Regions from separate parts of the Anaerosporomusa subterranea genome, predicted to be linked through region 3. Evidence: riboswitches for the same ligand, from Rfam matches in the RefSeq annotation. Region 3 holds a riboswitch; each other region holds the start of a gene.
What was found. Region 3 has a riboswitch for cyclic di-AMP ahead of AXX12_RS17440 (N-acetylmuramoyl-L-alanine amidase family protein). Riboswitches for the same ligand answer to the same signal wherever they lie in the genome.
Positions count from the first base shown of each region.

Region 1: another riboswitch for cyclic di-AMP. It lies ahead of AXX12_RS02605 (3D domain-containing protein); the one in region 3 lies ahead of AXX12_RS17440 (N-acetylmuramoyl-L-alanine amidase family protein).
Region 2: another riboswitch for cyclic di-AMP. It lies ahead of AXX12_RS04325 (C40 family peptidase); the one in region 3 lies ahead of AXX12_RS17440 (N-acetylmuramoyl-L-alanine amidase family protein).

Region 1 is NZ_LSGP01000006.1:99,604-105,284, reverse strand. Features, by position in the region: gene AXX12_RS02625 (cation-translocating P-type ATPase) at 1-278, opposite strand, end outside; gene AXX12_RS02620 (SDR family NAD(P)-dependent oxidoreductase) at 556-1,308, opposite strand; gene pepV (dipeptidase PepV) at 1,305-2,693, opposite strand; gene AXX12_RS02610 (RMD1 family protein) at 2,859-3,689, shown strand; gene AXX12_RS02605 (3D domain-containing protein) at 3,747-4,151, opposite strand; cyclic di-AMP (ydaO/yuaA leader) riboswitch at 4,157-4,291, opposite strand; gene AXX12_RS02600 (HD domain-containing phosphohydrolase) at 4,514-5,681, shown strand, end outside.
Region 2 is NZ_LSGP01000013.1:156,646-162,326, forward strand. Features, by position in the region: partial or broken gene rpoD (RNA polymerase sigma factor RpoD) at 1-380, shown strand, start outside; tRNA gene AXX12_RS04290 (tRNA-Asn) at 477-551, shown strand; tRNA gene AXX12_RS04295 (tRNA-Ile) at 606-680, shown strand; tRNA gene AXX12_RS04300 (tRNA-Glu) at 703-777, shown strand; gene AXX12_RS04305 (tRNA (adenine(22)-N(1))-methyltransferase) at 860-1,543, shown strand; gene AXX12_RS04310 (Nif3-like dinuclear metal center hexameric protein) at 1,534-2,649, shown strand; gene AXX12_RS04315 (hypothetical protein) at 2,786-2,968, shown strand; gene AXX12_RS04320 (3'-5' exoribonuclease YhaM family protein) at 2,998-3,930, shown strand; cyclic di-AMP (ydaO/yuaA leader) riboswitch at 4,032-4,159, shown strand; gene AXX12_RS04325 (C40 family peptidase) at 4,163-4,831, shown strand; gene AXX12_RS04330 (ABC transporter ATP-binding protein) at 4,937-5,681, shown strand, end outside.
Region 3 is NZ_LSGP01000026.1:125,020-130,700, reverse strand. Features, by position in the region: gene mrdA (penicillin-binding protein 2) at 1-340, shown strand, start outside; gene AXX12_RS17455 (MetQ/NlpA family ABC transporter substrate-binding protein) at 446-1,270, opposite strand; gene AXX12_RS17450 (YezD family protein) at 1,322-1,666, opposite strand; SAM riboswitch class I at 1,742-1,843, opposite strand; gene AXX12_RS17445 (DUF3870 domain-containing protein) at 1,891-2,226, opposite strand; gene AXX12_RS17440 (N-acetylmuramoyl-L-alanine amidase family protein) at 2,246-2,953, opposite strand; cyclic di-AMP (ydaO/yuaA leader) riboswitch at 2,957-3,078, opposite strand; gene AXX12_RS17435 (hypothetical protein) at 3,323-3,664, shown strand; gene AXX12_RS17430 (cobalamin B12-binding domain-containing protein) at 3,779-4,417, opposite strand; gene AXX12_RS17425 (methyltransferase MtaB domain-containing protein) at 4,447-5,681, opposite strand, start outside.

The DNA of each region.
Region 1 (5,681 bases), on a different contig from region 3:
GCGTTCAAAAGAACGATGGCGATAATGACCAGAGAATCAGCCGGTTCGCCGACTAGTGCGGAAATGATGCTAGCTGCTATGAGGATCAGCACCAGAAAATCTTTGAATTGATTTAAGAACTTCCGCCATAACGGTTCATGTGGCTTTTCCTTCAGTTCGTTATAGCCGTATTGGGCTAAACGCCGGGCAGCCTCACCGGTTGACAATCCCTGGCTCAAGTCGGATTGCAATTCAGACACAACAGCGTCTGCAGTCAACTTGTACCACTGGTTTTTCACACTAGTTCCTCCTCTATTTTGTTGTGTAAGATCCTTTAAGCTCGTTTCGCTTATGTATATAAAAAGACCTTGCTTATTTTATAAGCAAGGTCTTACCAACAACATAAATGTCGCCAACAAAGCCGGGGCTATTCACCCGCACTGACGACTTTGCTGTAAAGGTTACTCCCCTTGGAGTGTATTTAATTAATTCTAGTTTAAAACGGATAATGAGTATTTGTCAATCGAAAATTGAATTTTTCAAATTGATATTCTTTTTATGAAAACCATAATACGGTTAGACGTAAATCATTTTTTTTGTCATGCCGCCATCGACCACGAACTCCTGTCCGGTAATAAAGCCAGCGGCTGGCGAAAGCAGGAACGCTGTCAGTTCGGCAATATCTTCCGGGATGCCTACCCGGCCAACCGGGTGTTGGGCGTGATCTTGCGGGGTTAGCGTGGCTGCGCCTTGGCTGACATCGATCCAACCCGGACAAATCGCATTCACACGAATCGCGCCCCCCAAGGAATTAGCCAGCGCGTGAGTCAGCCCTAATAGGCCAGCTTTTGAGGCGGCGTAGGCTTCGTTGCCAGGCTCGCTCATTAACGCCCGCGAGGAGGAGATATTGACAATCGCGGCACTGCCGGCAGCAAGAAGCAGCGGCAATGTGTATTTGGCAAAGAGAAAGGCTGACCGCAGATTGACGGCAAGAACGCGGTCAAATTCCTCCACGCTGATATCGGACAGCGGACTAAATTGGGAAATACCCGCATTGTTTACCAACCAGTCGAGCTTGCCGCAATTGGCGGCAACTCTCTCTGCCACCCGGATTACGTCAGCTTCGACTGATACATCTCCCTGAATGAAGGTTGCTTCATATCCTGCATCGCGTAGACTCGATTCAGTCTTTACGCCAGCCGCCTCATTGATATCGACCAGAAACACTCTTGCTTCTGCCGCGAGTCGGTAGGCAATTGTGCGGCCAATGCCGTGGGCTGCGCCAGTTACTAAGGCGACCTGCTTTTTCCTGTTTTGCGGTAGCATCATTTGGCCAGCTCGTAGATCGCGTAAGCGTAGATTTTGGCGCAGAGCACGAGATCATCAAGCGCAATATATTCGTCTGCTTGATGGCAGAGGTCAGGCTGGTCGGGAAACTGCGGACCGAAGGCTACGGTGTTAGCTAAGTGTTTCGCATAGGTGCCGCCGCCGATGGCTATTGGTTCAACATCTGATCCGGTTGCTTCGCGGAATACACGCTGCAAAGTGGCGACAAGGGGATGGTCTTTAGCAAAGAAGAGTGGTTTGCCGAACGAAGCTGACTCAACGTCGATACCAAGGCGGTCTGCGGCGATTCGTACTCTTTCCACTACCTGTTCGCCACTCCAGGTGACAGGGAAACGAACGTCGCAGGTCAGAGCTATTTGGTTATCGATAAAACGGAGCAGACCCGCATTTAGCGTAAGGCTGCCAGACTCATCGTCCCGGTAAGCAATACCGAGCGAACTGCCATCCGTCTCTTTACCAATGGCGGTGGTAACTGCTTGACAGTATGATAGCAGATCGGTGGGCAATTCACATTCTGCGAGAAATGCCAGTAGTTGCATAGCAGCATTGACTCCCTGATGTGGCAAGCTGGCATGTGCCGCTTTACCGTGCGAGACGAGACAGACGTTGCCGTCCGCGGCGAGCGAGGCGTCGATTTTAGCATTGTGCCGGGCGGCAAAAGCGGCGCAGGCCTTAAATAGTTTTTGCGGTTCGTCAGCAACCAGCACGGCTTCCGCTCGATTTGGCACGATATTCACCCGTTCACCGGCGTTAAGTGCAAGCAGTCGGACAGCAGATATCCCGGCAGAGAGATTTTTAGACAACCTAAATTTGCAGCCGCCTTTTTCCGCATAGATGACGGGAAAAGATGCGTCAGGGGTGAAGCCGGCCACTGGCGGTTTTTCGCGTGCTGCGTAATACTGCAAGTCTTTGCTGCCAGTCTCTTCATTGGTGCCAAAGATAATCCGCACTCGTTTCGATAACGGCAGGTTGAGATCCTTGATAGCAGCTAGACCGAACAAGGCAGCCATCGTCGGCCCTTTGTCATCTGTCGAACCGCGACCATACAGTTTGCCGTCATGAATTTCTCCGCCATACGGCAGGTACGTCCAGCCGCTGCCTTCAGGCACTACATCAAGATGTCCCAGAACGGCAACATAGTCTTCGCCGCTGCCATATTCCGCATAGCCGACATAGCCATTTAGATTGACAGTGCGAAATCCGAGTCTGTTCGCGATCTGCAACGCGCGGTCGAGCGCCAGGCCAACGTCCTCGCCAAAGGGGCTGCCATTGACTGCATTGTTCTCTACGCTTCGAATAGCGAGAATCTCCTGCGTTGATTTAATCAGCGCGTCTCGCTGCAGTTCTACTGCTTTTTCCAGGTTCAAGATAATCCCTCCGTTCGTTACCAGTATGCACCATTAGTATACTCCTTGCTTGTGAGTCTGTAAAATGAATGAACGGTGACCGGGACATGCATGGCAACCAGGCGATGGAAGTATTCTGCTTTTTCTGTTATAATTTGGATAAAAGAGCAAGCTAGGAGGCTGTTTATGCAGTCAGAATTTAAAGCGGTCGTGCTGGCCAATGAAATCGATCTAAATAAAATTGCCGAGCATTTTGGCATCAATAGACAATTCCGCTGGGAGGAGACGCTGATTCTTGCTGGGAAATCACTGGAGGGAATCACTCGTCAATCGGAGGGAAAGAGAGTATATCTGTACCATTTTGGCAGTATAGTCTTTTTGAATTTTCAACATCACGAAATGATGGATGTTGTAAATTACCTGCGGAAGATTGAAAAGAGTTTGACAACAGGAGCCTTCGAATATGTTGACGACTACATTCTCGAAACAGTGACAGATCTGACTGAAGCAGACATGCCCTATGTAAGCAATGACCGGATGTTAATCGCGCAGGAAGAAAGCTATCACCGCGAAATCGTCGCGACTATGTTGGCAAGGTCGGTGGCACTAGAAAAAATCGAGGTCGACATTAGTCGTCTGTTAGATGAAATAGAAGAAATCGTTACATTTTTGCATATGGGTAATTTAAATATGTCTGACCGACGTTTGGCCAAGCTATCGGCAAAGATCTTCGGTTTTAAGCTGAACATGGTGTCATACATCATGTTACTCGATAAACCGGATATTACGTGGAACAATGCGGAAGCTAGTCGATTGTATGACGAAATGGGACGGTTATTTGAGGTATCAGAGCGCTACCAGAAGATTCGCCAAAAAGCAGAAGTCTTAACAGATATCACCGAGGTGTTTTCCGGTCTGGCTCACGCCAGCCGTGGCACTCGGCTCGAATGGGCAGTTATTCTCTTGATCGCGTTTGAAATCGTACTGAGTCTATTGGATATTTTTGTGTTTAAATAGTAACGCGCAGAAACACCCCGAGAGTTCAATTGACTCTCGGGGTGTTTTTTTTAAGAACTATTCTACTACATACAGCTTAACGTTTTTCATGCCAAACTTGTATGCTTCATCAACTGTCCACATTGCGATATCGATACGATTTCCTTTGATTGCGCCACCGGTATCCTCAGCAATGGCATACCTGCCAGTGCCATCGGGAAACTCAATATACACCTTCGATTTCAACGGGATAATGCGCGGGTCGACGGCAATGATGCCAGGACGCACCTGGGTGCCGATGTGGGTCAGGTTGCCCCATTTACCGTTATCGTGAGGGCCTGGCGCGTATGCGGTCGCAACAATATCGATCGCTTGTTTATAGTTGGCTGGCGCGGCTGCGAGTACCGGTGTGATCAAGCTAGTTGCCAGTGTGACAACAGCCATCATAGTTACGATTGTACGTTTAAACACTTTCATGTTCATATTCTGTTTCCTCCTTCTAATCGCCTCCGGGGTTAGCTGACGGGTTCGGGACGGAAGGTATCCCTACCGCTTGATAGCGGATTCACCCCACTAATATTGGTTCCCCCGTATTCCTTTGGGAAGTTCGGCGTAGTCCATATACTACACTATCGGTTGCAGAAACGCAAAACGCGCTAAAGGTCATTAATTTTAATTATGTAAACTTGATATAGGTATTCCCAGTTATACATCGGTATGCGGCAGTATTCGATCATGACAACGGTCTAGCAGTCTTTTTTCTGTTCAGGCGCAGGAACCATTGCTGCGAATCGCGAATAAGTTCACAATTGTTTTTTCGATTATTTTGAATGAAGGAATGCGATATGGAAATATGGTTTTGGCTCGTGCTTGTGGCTGGTAGTGTTAGCTGGGCTGCTCGGGAACGCAGAGAAAACACACTATTGAGGGCCACAGTCAAACAAGAACAGACAGAAATCTCCCAACAGCAGAACACCCAAGAACAAATCCGGTTGAATGAAGCCAGATTCAAAGCCATCCTGGAAACGTCGGTTGACGTGATGACCCGGCTGGATTTAGATGGTGTCATTCTTGAGCTGTATACGCGGCCCGGCTTTTATCAAACTCCGCCAGATCGTCGCCTAGTCGGTAAGAAAATTGATAGCATTTATGAGACGTCGGTTACAGACCGCTACCAGCAAGCGATGGAACAAGTATTATTAACCGGACGACCGCAGCGTTTTACCTATGAAGGCGAATATCATGGTAGAGCCTACGGTCGGGAAGTCTGGTTGACCGGCTGTGGTGAGGAACTGATCGCTATTGAGCGGGACACGACAGAACGAGTGATGATGGCTAAGCAACTGCGTTATCTCAATCTGTATGATTCGTTAACCGGATTGTTTAATCGCAGCCGATTTGAACAGGAAATGCGGCATTTCGGCGAAGACGAGCAATGTTCTGTCGGGATCGTTGTCTGCGATCTGGATGGACTAAAGCTGATTAATGACACCCTTGGCCATGAACAGGGAGATCGACAACTGGTAGATGTGGCTGATCTTTTCAAACGCTGTTTCCGAGCGGAGGATCACATTGCACGTATCGGCGGTGATGAATTTGCTGCGATCTTGCCAAATGTAGATGATGAAACACTGACAGCAATTTGCCGAAAAATCAGTCAAGAGGTCGACGAATACAATCTACTGCTGCCAAACGCTAGGCTTGGCCTGTCGATAGGTCATGCTATGCGCGGTTGTCCGACTGATATGAATACTCTATTCATCGAAGCGGAAAACGAAATGTATCGACAAAAGCAGTTGCGCGACGAAAACGTCCGCCAGTTTATTCTTGACGGCATGTTTCAATCCGTGGAAGCCAGAGATTACTTTAAAAGCGGTCATCCGCAACGAGTCGAGGAATATGCAGTTAAATTGGCTGCAGTTTTGGAACTAAGTTCAGAACAGGTAGAGAATCTTCACCTGTTATCCCGCTATCACGATATCGGCAACGTTGGCCTTGATGAACGCATTGTCA
Region 2 (5,681 bases), on a different contig from region 3:
TGGAAATTAGCGTTGAGCGAGTCCGCGAGATTATGAAGATTGCCCAGGAGCCTGTGTCCTTAGAAACACCGATTGGCGAAGAAGAAGATTCGCATTTGGGTGATTTTATCGAAGACCAGGACGCGCCAGCGCCTGCCGAGGCTGCCTCCTTTATGTTGCTGAAAGAACAACTGGAAGAGGTACTGGAAACGTTGACCGAACGGGAAGAGAAAGTTCTCAGACTCCGCTTTGGGCTTGATGACGGCAGATCGCGCACTCTAGAAGAAGTCGGTCAGCATTTTGGCGTTACGCGCGAGCGTATCCGTCAGATTGAGGCTAAGGCTCTGCGTAAACTGCGTCATCCCAGCCGCAGTAAGAAGTTGAAAGACTTCCTCGAGTAGTCAAGGTCGGGTTCTAGTTGTTTGTTTGCAAAAAACATGACAGAATATCTTGACGTTAAGGCATGATTGGTTTATAATCGATTATGTTCACGGCATTCCTCGATAGCTCAATGGTAGAGCACGCGGCTGTTAACCGCGGGGTTGTAGGTTCGAGTCCTACTCGAGGAGCCAACTTTAACAAGCGGTGACAGGCTTTCTTCGGAAAACCTGTTTTAGTTTCTTGATGGGCCTATAGCTCAGCGGTAGAGCAGCCGGCTCATAACCGGCCGGTCCCTGGTTCGATCCCAGGTGGGCCCACCATTTTTTCAATTCTCAACTCATCGGCCCGTTGGTCAAGCGGTTAAGACACCGCCCTTTCACGGCGATTACGGGGGTTCGAATCCCCCACGGGTCACCAGCAAAAAATGATGCAAAGCCGGCAAACGCTGCTTTGCATTTTTTATTTTACTTTTCACTATTGAACAGATGGAGGAATAATAATGAAGCTCGGCGATCGCCTCAGCGCGTTAGCGGCTATGGTTCCACCTGGCAGCCGAATGGCTGATGTGGGCACAGATCATGCCTATTTACCGCTATATCTGGCAGAAATCGGTCACATTGAGAGGGCGGTGGCGATTGATGTGAACCCCGGCCCTTTTGCCTCGGCCCGTGATGCAGTCTTGCGCGCAAGCATGGCTGATAAAATCGATGTGAGGCTAGGTAATGGCTTGCAGGTCGTCACTCCTAACGAGGTGGATGTGGCAGTCATGGCAGGCATGGGTGGCATGACGATGATTCAGATCATGGAGACAAGTCCCGATGTCCTACAGAGTCTCTCGCGCTTGGTGCTGCAGCCGATGGTAGGTGCGCCACAGGTACGGCGATGGCTACAAACAAATGGCTGGCGCATTATTGATGAAACAATTGTGCAAGATGAGGGTCGCTTATATGAGGTACTTGCCGCTGAACCGGGGCAAATGGAGGCTAACGAACTGCTAGAGATCGGGCCGATTCTCTGGCAACAGCGTCACCCCTTGCTGGCAGATTTACTAAAACAACGATTGTATTCTCTGTGTTTTGTTCTTAGCCAAATGGAAAAAAGCGCAGCGGCGCAAACTAACCCTAAATACCAAGAACAGAAGGCAATCATTTCGATATTGGAGGCGAAACTAGCATGTCTTTAACCTGCCAAACCGTAATGAACGCACTGGAAGAACTGGCCCCAGCTCGTCTGGCGGAAAACTGGGATAATGTTGGCCTGCTAGTTGGCTATCCAGAGCAGCCGGTTAGAGCGATTGTCATTGCCCTTGATGTGGATTCCGATGTTGTGGAATTCGCACTGGCGCATGGGGCAAACCTGATTGTTGCTCATCACCCCGTTATTTTCAAAGGAATCACCACTCTGCGCCAAGATACGCCGCAAGGAGACTTGTTATGCCGTCTGATTCAAAATCAAATCGCCGTCATTGCCGCTCATACCAACCTGGATGCCGCGCAAGGAGGGGTAAATGATGCATTGGCTGCAGCCCTTGGCTTGAAGCAGGCGACCCCTTTACTGCATACCCACGCTGAGAGGCTGTACAAACTGGCAGTCTTTGTACCTGAACAGCAATTGGAGGCTGTGCGGACTGCCATGGGAGACGCGGGCGCCGGTCATATTGGTGTGTATAGTCATTGTTCGTTTAGCGTAAAAGGTGAAGGAGTCTTTTTACCTTTATCCGGCGCTACGCCGTTTATTGGCGAGGAAGGGCGCTTGGAGCGGGTTGCCGAATATAAACTGGAGACTTGTGTAACTGAAAACGTCCGTCAGCAAGTACTTGACGCGATGCTGTCCGCCCACCCCTATGAAGAAGTTGCCTATGACCTGTATGCTCTTGAGAATACGGGGCCTGCCTTTGGTATGGGGCGAATCGGCATTTTAGACCAGTCCATGAGCTTGCGCCAATTCACGGCAATGGTCAAAGATCGTTTGGCTGTCAGTGCAATAAAAGTGGCTGGTAGGCCAGATGCTTTAATCCGCTCGGTAGCAGTATGCGGCGGCAGCGGGGCAAGCTTTGCAGCCCAGGCAAAACAAGCGGGGGCCGATGTCTTTGTCACCGGTGATCTCAAGTACCATGAAGCGCAGCAAGCTATAGCCCAAGAGTTGGCTATGGTTGACGCGGGACACTTTGCGACAGAGTATCCGGTTATACCCTATTTGGCAAAGTACTTGGCCACCTATTCCGAAAAGCAAGAATGGAATGTACCAATAATTTCTTCGCCTTCGAAAGACATTTTTTGGTCTCTATAGAAAAGAATACCAAAATAATTCTCCAATATGGAGGATTATTTTTATTTTAAACTAATGAATAAAAGCGTAAAGGAGAGTAGAACCTGGCGTAGAGTCTTGCCCTGGATGAGAGTCAAGAGAAAGAGGAGGCGTTAAGATGGTACAAGGTCCGTTACTGCTAGTTCTTCTCGCTATCGCCATCGCACTGATTGTCGCCCTAATCTCTCGCTATAAGGTTCATGCATTTCTTTCATCGAAGAAGTATCAGGCGCATTCGTTTTGGATGCGCCTTTTTGTATTCTCTTGCAGGAATCTCGCAACTAGCGGGCGAACCCTATAATTCAGTTTACAGAATAGGGGTTGTTACATTTGTTGGCGCAATTTCGGGTTGGGGATGAAATCCGGCATAGTGTGCTCATGCGTTTGCAGAAGGCAGGGCAGTCGTCAAATGGCGGTGTATTTGCCCGTGGCACAGTAGAAGATAACAGTGGGACGCTGAGTTTTATTTGCTTTGAACGAGAAACAGTTGAGCTGCTTAAGGAAGTCAATGGAGCCACGCCCATGGTCATCTTTGGTGTCGTCCAGGCTGACCGCTATAGTACTGACGGAGCTGTGCAAGTTCTTGTGCGCCGGGCTGAGCCGGTGAACGACGACGATGACTTGAGTCATCTCTTGCCCTATACACCAAAAGATATTGAGGAATATAAGGGACGACTCGAAGGCTTGATAGCAGGAGTATCAAAAATCCATTTGCAGGAATTGTTGAGAGCAATTTTATCAGGCAAAACCTACGCGTCGTATGTAAAGCACACTGCTGCGATGAGATTGCATCACGCCTATATCGGCGGCTTGCTGGAACACTCGGTTGATGTCGCTCGGCTTGCAAAAGGTATGGCGATTGAAACCGGCAATGTAGATGTCGATTTAGTGGTTACCGGCGCACTGTTACATGACATCGGTAAACTGGAAGAGTTGTCAAGTGGCATGGGGTTTGAATATACTAATATTGGCAGGATGATCGGTCATGTTTCCTTAGGGGCTATGCTTGTGGAACGTACGATTTCCAATCAAAAGGATTTCCCGCCAGATGATGCCCAAGCGCTATTGCATATCCTGCTGTCACATCATGGGAAAGTGGAGAATGGCGCGCCAGTCGCTTGTGTGACAAAGGAAAGTTTCATTGTTCACTATGCGGATGAGCTCAACTCTGTTCTTAGCCAATTTGCAGATAACGAAGGTAAGACAGACTGGCGTTATGCCAAGATGCTGAATCGCTATATCCGCGTCAGTCAAGAGGGTTGATCAACTGAAAAATGGGTACAATCTAAGTCGAATGGTACTTGCCATTTTTTTAGAACACAAGGCAGGATTTTGCAAGCCAGAATCGAATTTAAAATGATTAGAGCATGATAAAGCCGAATCCAGCTCAGGTACGGGGGAACCGCAAACCAGGGGTGAAATTCCGGAAACGGAATAGGGGTCCTCTAACCCTAACCCGTCAGCTAACCTCGGAGGCTTCGAGAGGGGCAGACATTTGAAAAAGGTAGTCTTTTTGTTGTGCGTTTTGTTCAGTTTGACGTTTCTAAACGTCGCGTCGGCCTCGAATTTTTATGAGGAAGGCGACCAAGGGCAGGAAATTGTTTTGATTCAGAAGCGGTTGTTGTCACTGGGGTATGAGATTGGTAGCGCTGATGGTGACTTCGGCCCTGCCACCGAGACTGCAGTGAAGGCTTACCAAAAGGACAAAGGTCTGACGCCAGACGGCGTGGTTGGCCCGACAACTTATCAAATGCTGCTTGGACGCGATATACCGGCAGTAAGCCGCGATTCGTCCACTGTAGCAGTCAGACGAGTCATTCAATTTTCCATGCGGTATTTGGGTGTTCCGTATGTATTTGGCGGCACAACTGCAGATGGTTTTGACTGCTCCGGCTTTACCCGCCATGTGTATCGCACAGTTGGCGTGGCTCTGCCGAGAACGGCTGATGACCAGTTTGAAGTTGGCCGCGCAGTCTCGCTAAGCAGGCTGCAGCCGGGGGATATGGTGTTTTTTACGACATATGCTTCTGGAGCGTCGCATAGCGGTATCTACATTGGCGACGGCAATTTTATCAGCGCGACTTCCAGTCGCGGCGTCGCCATTGATCGGTTAAACAGTTCGTACTGGGGCCCGCGTTATGTTGGTGCAAGGCGCGTACTGTAAGAAGACTGGTAAAGGCCATACGGCACACGAAGGGAAGGCGGGCAAACGCCTTCCTGGTTTTCTTTTCCTTTTCTATTTTGATTCAGCAGAATCGCGAGGGCTCTTATGTATACATTCTATTGGCAAAAGTTCATCCTGCCCTTTTGGCCAAAAGTAGTTATTGCTTTGGCTAGTTTCCTTATGGCCAGTGTGGCAGGACTGGCAGCGCCAATTATTATTAAACTGCTGATTGACAATGTCCTGGCTGATGGAGACTTGTACCAACTGCACTTTATCACAGCTGGCATTGTCGTATTATATTTGCTGCGCGGCATTTTTTCTTATGTGTATGGGTATTTGATGGCCAAGGTCGGTAATCGACTGATTGAGCGCATGCGTCAAGAAATGTTCGTTAAACTTCAGTCCAAGGATTATGCCTATTTTGTCAACAACCAGACAGGCGAAGTGATTTCGTTGTTCTCCAATGACCTGACATTGATTCAACAGGCCGTGTCTGTGAGTATACCTGAATTTTTTATCGAAACCTTGAACGTACTTGCCATTCTTTCAATTATGATCTACTTTGACTGGCAATTATCACTGGTGACCTTTGCAACCTTGCCTTTCATCTTTCTTGTTGTCGGCTATTTCAATAAGAAAACAGCCAAAATTGGTATGCTGATGGAAGACTCTTTGGCTAAAGTAGCCAGTTTTTTGCATCAAACGTTGCTGTCTGCCACCATTGTTAAAAGTTATAGTCGTGAAGAGTACGAATACCGTAAATTCAGTCAGAGAATTCACCAAGCAGCTGAGGAATTTTTAAAGATGCAACGCCTAAACGCCGTCCTGGTGCCGCTCGTCGAGTTCTTAG
Region 3 (5,681 bases):
GTCTCGCACTCTATATCTGAAGCCTGAGTCTTGGGAGACCATTCGCAAGGGCTTGGTTGAAGTCACCACTAGCGGCACTGCTTCTGCCGTATTCAAAGGCTTCCCGCACACAGTTGCAGGTAAAACCGGTTCTGCTGAAACCGGCCGTAAAGCAACTCACGCCTGGTTTGCCTGTTACGCTCCGGCCGAAGCGCCGGAAGTCGCGGTTGTAGCATTTGTCGAAGATGGCGGCGAAGGTTCTGTTGCCGCCGCTCCCATCGCTCGTAAGGTCTTAGAGGCCTATTTCGGTATTCCGTCTGCTGGCCAGCCGCCGACACCACCAAAGGGGACAACTGATTGACAAGAACGGGAACGTTAAGTACGGAGTACGCTAAGGGCTCCACAGAGGATATCTTAAAAGCCCGTGAAGGGTCTGACCGACCATTCACGGGCTTTGTTTAGTTTCTTAGAAGGCAGGCACAATGGCGCCTTTATATTTTTCGGCAATAAACTTCTTCACTTCTTCAGAAGTTAGAACTTTAACTAGCTTTTGAATCTCTGGTCTGGTTTCGTCACCTTTGCGCACAGCTACCACATTGGCATAGGGTGAATCTTTAGCTTCTATTGCCAGTGCGTCTTTAGAAGGAACCAGTTTTGCTTCCAGGGCATAATTCGTATTGATGACTGCTGCTGCTACATCATCAAGCGCCCGCGGCAGTTGCGCCGCATCTAGCTCACGAATCTTCAGTCCCTTCGGATTCTCGGCGATATCTTGAATTGTACCATTCACACCGATTCCTGCTTTTAGTTTAAGCAAGCCCGCCTTTTCCAAAACCGCCAAAGCACGGCCAGAGTTAGTCGGGTCATTTGGGATAGCCACTGTAGCGCCTTGGGTTAGCTCATTTAGATTTTTTACCTTTTTCGAGTATACACCCATGGGCTCGATGTGAACAGCAACTGCGGAAATTAGCGGCAGCTTGCGTTCGGTAGCAAACTTCGTTAGATAGGGAACATGCTGGAAGAAGTTCGCATCTAGTTCTTTGTCAGCGAGTGCGACATTCGGCTGGACATAATCGCTAAACTCGATAATCTCGATTTGGACGCCTTCTTTTTCTAGGGTCGGCTTAATAGCACGTAGGATTTCCGCATGGGGCACAGCCGTAGCGCCAATCTTCAAGGCAGCCTTTTTGGCTTGTTCAGGGGCCTGCGGACTTTTCTTATCACTGGAGCAACCAGCAGCCGCGAGTGAGATGATAAGTAATGCAGCTAGTAAAACACGAATACTTTTCATACAAAACAACTCCTCTAATACTTTTTGTAGATTCACAGGGTCGACTAGTTACTATATTCCATCGCCATAAATTCCTTCTAGGCCGGAATACCGTTGTTTTTCTGTACGCTCAATTTGGGCGATTACGCCACCCTTAACCTGGAGAATGACTTGGCCAAACTGCAAGTTCTTCAATTCCTCCTGCAGCCTCTTTTGAAGCCGCTCAACTTGGTTCGGGGTAAGGGAGGGGCCTCCAATGCCGCCTTTCCCCGGTGCATCCAAACGAATCTTGTCGTTTCGCTCTAGCTGCAGCAGGCGACCGTCTTGAACAGTGAATGTTATTGTCCCATGGGTGATCGAATTGACTAAGTCAACAACAATCGCCATCGTCGGAGGCGAAATGACCGGTTGGTTCAATGATAGCACTCCCTCTCCGTTCGGCTAATAGAAAAACCCCCTTTCACGAGGAAAGAGGGCAACTAATCCGCTTTCCTCTCATCTCCCAGAACAACGTTCTGTTGGAATTAGCACCACTGCATTGCTGCCGGTTGCTGGGTGTCATCGGGCCAGTCCCTCGACCTCTCTTGATAAGAGTTTCCTTATTCAATTGTAAAGATAATAGCATCAAAAGCTCCGCATTGTCAACTCATTTTTTGACGTTCTTGCAGATATAGCGAATACTTAGCGGAAATAATGCGCAGAGCATTGATGATCGCTTTCTTAGCAGCTCCTTGGTATTGTAAGTTAATTTGTTCAATCAGGGCTATATTGTCATTTTGGATGTTTTTTCCTACCAACATTGCCAATACGAATCGTTCTGAAAGGCGTGTTGAAAGAGTACAATCAGCTTCGATGATTGTACCTGTACGTATATCAATCAGCACCACTAACGCCATCACTTTATATACCTCAGCGGAAACCGTTCCGCTGGGAAGTTTTGCATAACCGGAAAATAACACAATATTCTCGTCAACCATAAATTCTTCAATATCCTCCTTATCCAACAATGCTGAAAAACCTAGTTAGACCGGTGAAAAGCCCATATGCCGCCTTTTTAATAAAATCGGGTTGTTGCAATTTAGCTTCCTCAGATGGGTTAGAAATAAAAGCGACTTCAGCAAGGACAGCCGGCATGGTTGCGTGCTTCAACACATAAAAGTTGTTCTCACGAAAACCGCGATCCGGTAAGTTAATTTGCTCAACAAGTGACTGTTGGATCTTTGACGCGAGCAGCTCCCCACGAACCAACTGCGGTGCGAAATACGTTGTCGTTCCTTTAGCCGTTGAATCGACGAAAGAGTCAATATGAACGCTGACAAACACATCAGCGCTAGCTTTGTTGGCAATATTTACTCGAGACTGTAGTTCCTGGGCATCAGAGGCTTGTCTGCTATGTACATCGCGATCAGTAGTTCTGGTCAGGATAACAACTGCGCTCTTGTCCTCTAGCAGTTTTCGCAATTCGGTACTGATTGCCAATGTCACATCTTTTTCCGCAAGACCGCTTTTACCGATAGCGCCAGGATCGCTGCCACCATGACCCGGATCTATAACTATGGTTTTTCCTTTTAATACGTTTTTTACGCTAGTTGTCTCGGTTTGCCTAGCACCTTGAACTGGCACAGCGCGGTTTTCAGCCGCAAAACAAATGGCTGGCAACATAAAAATAATCAAAACTATCAAAATCGCCGTTCTTCTCTGCAAAGCTTGTCCGCCTTTCTCGCCTCCGGAGTTAGCTAACGGGACAGGGTTAAGGCTAAACCTAGCGCTTACGCTTTTCACCCCGTAAAATGTTACTCCGTACCTGTTGGATTCGGCGTTTCAGTTAAATGACATGCCTTTGATTATAGCAGAGAAATGTGTCGACTTTATGACAATCTGCTGACAACAATTCTTAGTTTAGCGATCACTCCTTATTAGTATAAAAATTATTTAGATATGTATCCTTCTATATATATTAGCAATACTTGCTTCCCAGTGTCCACCATTTTTAGGGCACAAAATGGAATCCTAAGGATAGACTCAAATAATACGCGAATACTAGGGTGCAAATGGGTATTGGGAGGAATGGCCATGAACGGTTTATCAAAGTTTTTGCTGTTAGGACTAATAATGATCCTTATTACAGCCTGCGGCATGCAGCCACAGCAAAAACCGCAAAATCAACCTAAGACTGCGGATCAACTTCAACAGTCACCGATACTGGATAAAATACAAGACCCTGAAATGCAAAAAAGAATGATTGCAGTGATGAACAAGCCGGAAGCGCGAGCTTCAATGGTCAAAATGATGTCAGATCCTGAACTGAGGCAAACCATGAAAGATGTACTGGCCGATCCAGCGATGAAACAAACGGTTCAAGAGATTGTTCGCGACCCGCGCATTAAGCCGACAGTGCAAGAAGCCCTGAAATAAGGGAATTAATACTATTGAATAAGAAAGGGATATTCAAAGCCGGAGAGGCTTGAATATCCCTTTTCTGCTTCAATTACAAATGGCAAGAATCAAGTTGCCGCATTTTGTGAATCATTAAGCCCCAATCATTTGCTTTGCGATGTCAGCGGCAACGGCGGCATCAGGCGCGTATGCATCTGCGCCGATAGCGTTTGCGAATGACTGCGTCAGCGGAGCGCCGCCAACCATTATCTTAACTTGATCGCGAAGTCCAGTTGTCGTCACAGCCTCAATTACGACCCGCATTTCAGACATTGTCGTTGTCAACAGTGCGGCCATAGCGATAATTTGCGGCTGATGCTCAGTAATCGCCTGAACAAAGGTCTTTTCATTCACATCGACTCCCAGGTCGACTACCTCAAATCCTGATCCGACAAACATCATATTGACTAGGTTCTTGCCAATATCATGAAGATCGCCTTTGACGGTACCCAAAACGACCTTGCCGATCGGTTTGACGCCAGCGGCCAGCAAATGTGGCTTAAGAACCCGCATACCTGCATTCATCGCTCGAGCCGCAATCATTACTTCCGGCATGTACACTTCTTCGTTTTTCCACCTTTGCCCCATCACGTCCATACCATGAAGCAATCCTTCATGCAAAATAGTTGACGCTGAAACTCCGCCGTTCAAGGCCTCTTCAACCTTTTCAGTCACTGCGTCAACATCGCCCTCCTGCAGAGACTCAGAAATGACATTCAATATCTCACTCATCAAAGTTCCTCCTCTTATACCTGCTATTTTTACTTTAGATCATATTTCGCCGGGTCATATTTTTCCGACTTGCAACTTTCAGTCATTTCTCGAATAAATGCCTCTTCATCATTTGTAACCTTTGATAACTGGGCCTGGATTTTATCCAGCCATCTAATTTCTTTAGGATCAATAATTAAATTTCCTGCATTGGCGGCTTGCTTCAGTTCGTTCACTGCGGTGAGACCTGCGATTTTTGTTCTCTCGAAATGACTGCCTCCCTGAACAATTGCTTGGGAAATGCGGAACGCCACATCAGGCCTTAATACATAGGCCTGCGGATCAAGAACGCTATCTGAATCAGTCAGCCAATCCCGCAGCAGACGAGCATGAGAGATGCCTGATTTCGCCGCAGTGTTCATCAGTCTGCAGTCATATATAAGCTGTTCCAGAGAAACAGTCGGAGCCATACCGCCTAACAGCTTTATGTTTTGCACAGATTCATTGCTCCAAAGATCTGCAGTAGCGGCGGCAATGTTGCCCACATGGCTGAGATGAGCGCAAGCACTGGATTTTCCCTCCATAGCAATAGGAGTGCCGGTGATAGCTTTTATATAGACTCCCTCGTAGCCACAATCCTTGTGAGGTCCTACTGCTCCTCGCTCTAAGGCGACGAGACTGCGCACAACGGTCATCACTCTAACCACAGCTGCAAATGTCTTAGGCACATAGCGTTTGTCTGCAAGTACCATCGCGGTGTTGCCAAAACCGCAGGCAGTATCGCCAGCTGCAATAGTACCAGTTTCTGCGGCAATTCTAACGATCGAATCCCACAGTTTTGCCATATCCCGGGTTCCTAAGACACTAAGCGCGAATAATGATTTAACAATATCACAGTACATGACTGCATCATCATGGATATCCTTGCCGCCGATAGATTCGATAGACAGCAGCTCCGCTCCTTCCTTGGCGCAGCCTGCAAAAGTTTGCATAATCGCATCCCAATGCGAACCCCGCCACATGTGAGGTGATCTCTTGTCTTCGCGAATGTCTACCGGTGTAATCCGCAGTACGCTGCGTAGTCCGTGTTTCTGCTCGTAATCGTTCATGATATTCCGGACCACTTTAGTGATTTCAACACCCCATTCCGGGTGGTAGGTAGCGGGCGGCAACAGTTCGAGTTCCACGACCAAACCAGGAGTCTCTAGCTCTTTGGCACGCTTGCAGGCGCCTTCGACTATCTCCTTATACTGTCTCAATACATCTGGCATAGTAGTTTCTGTGA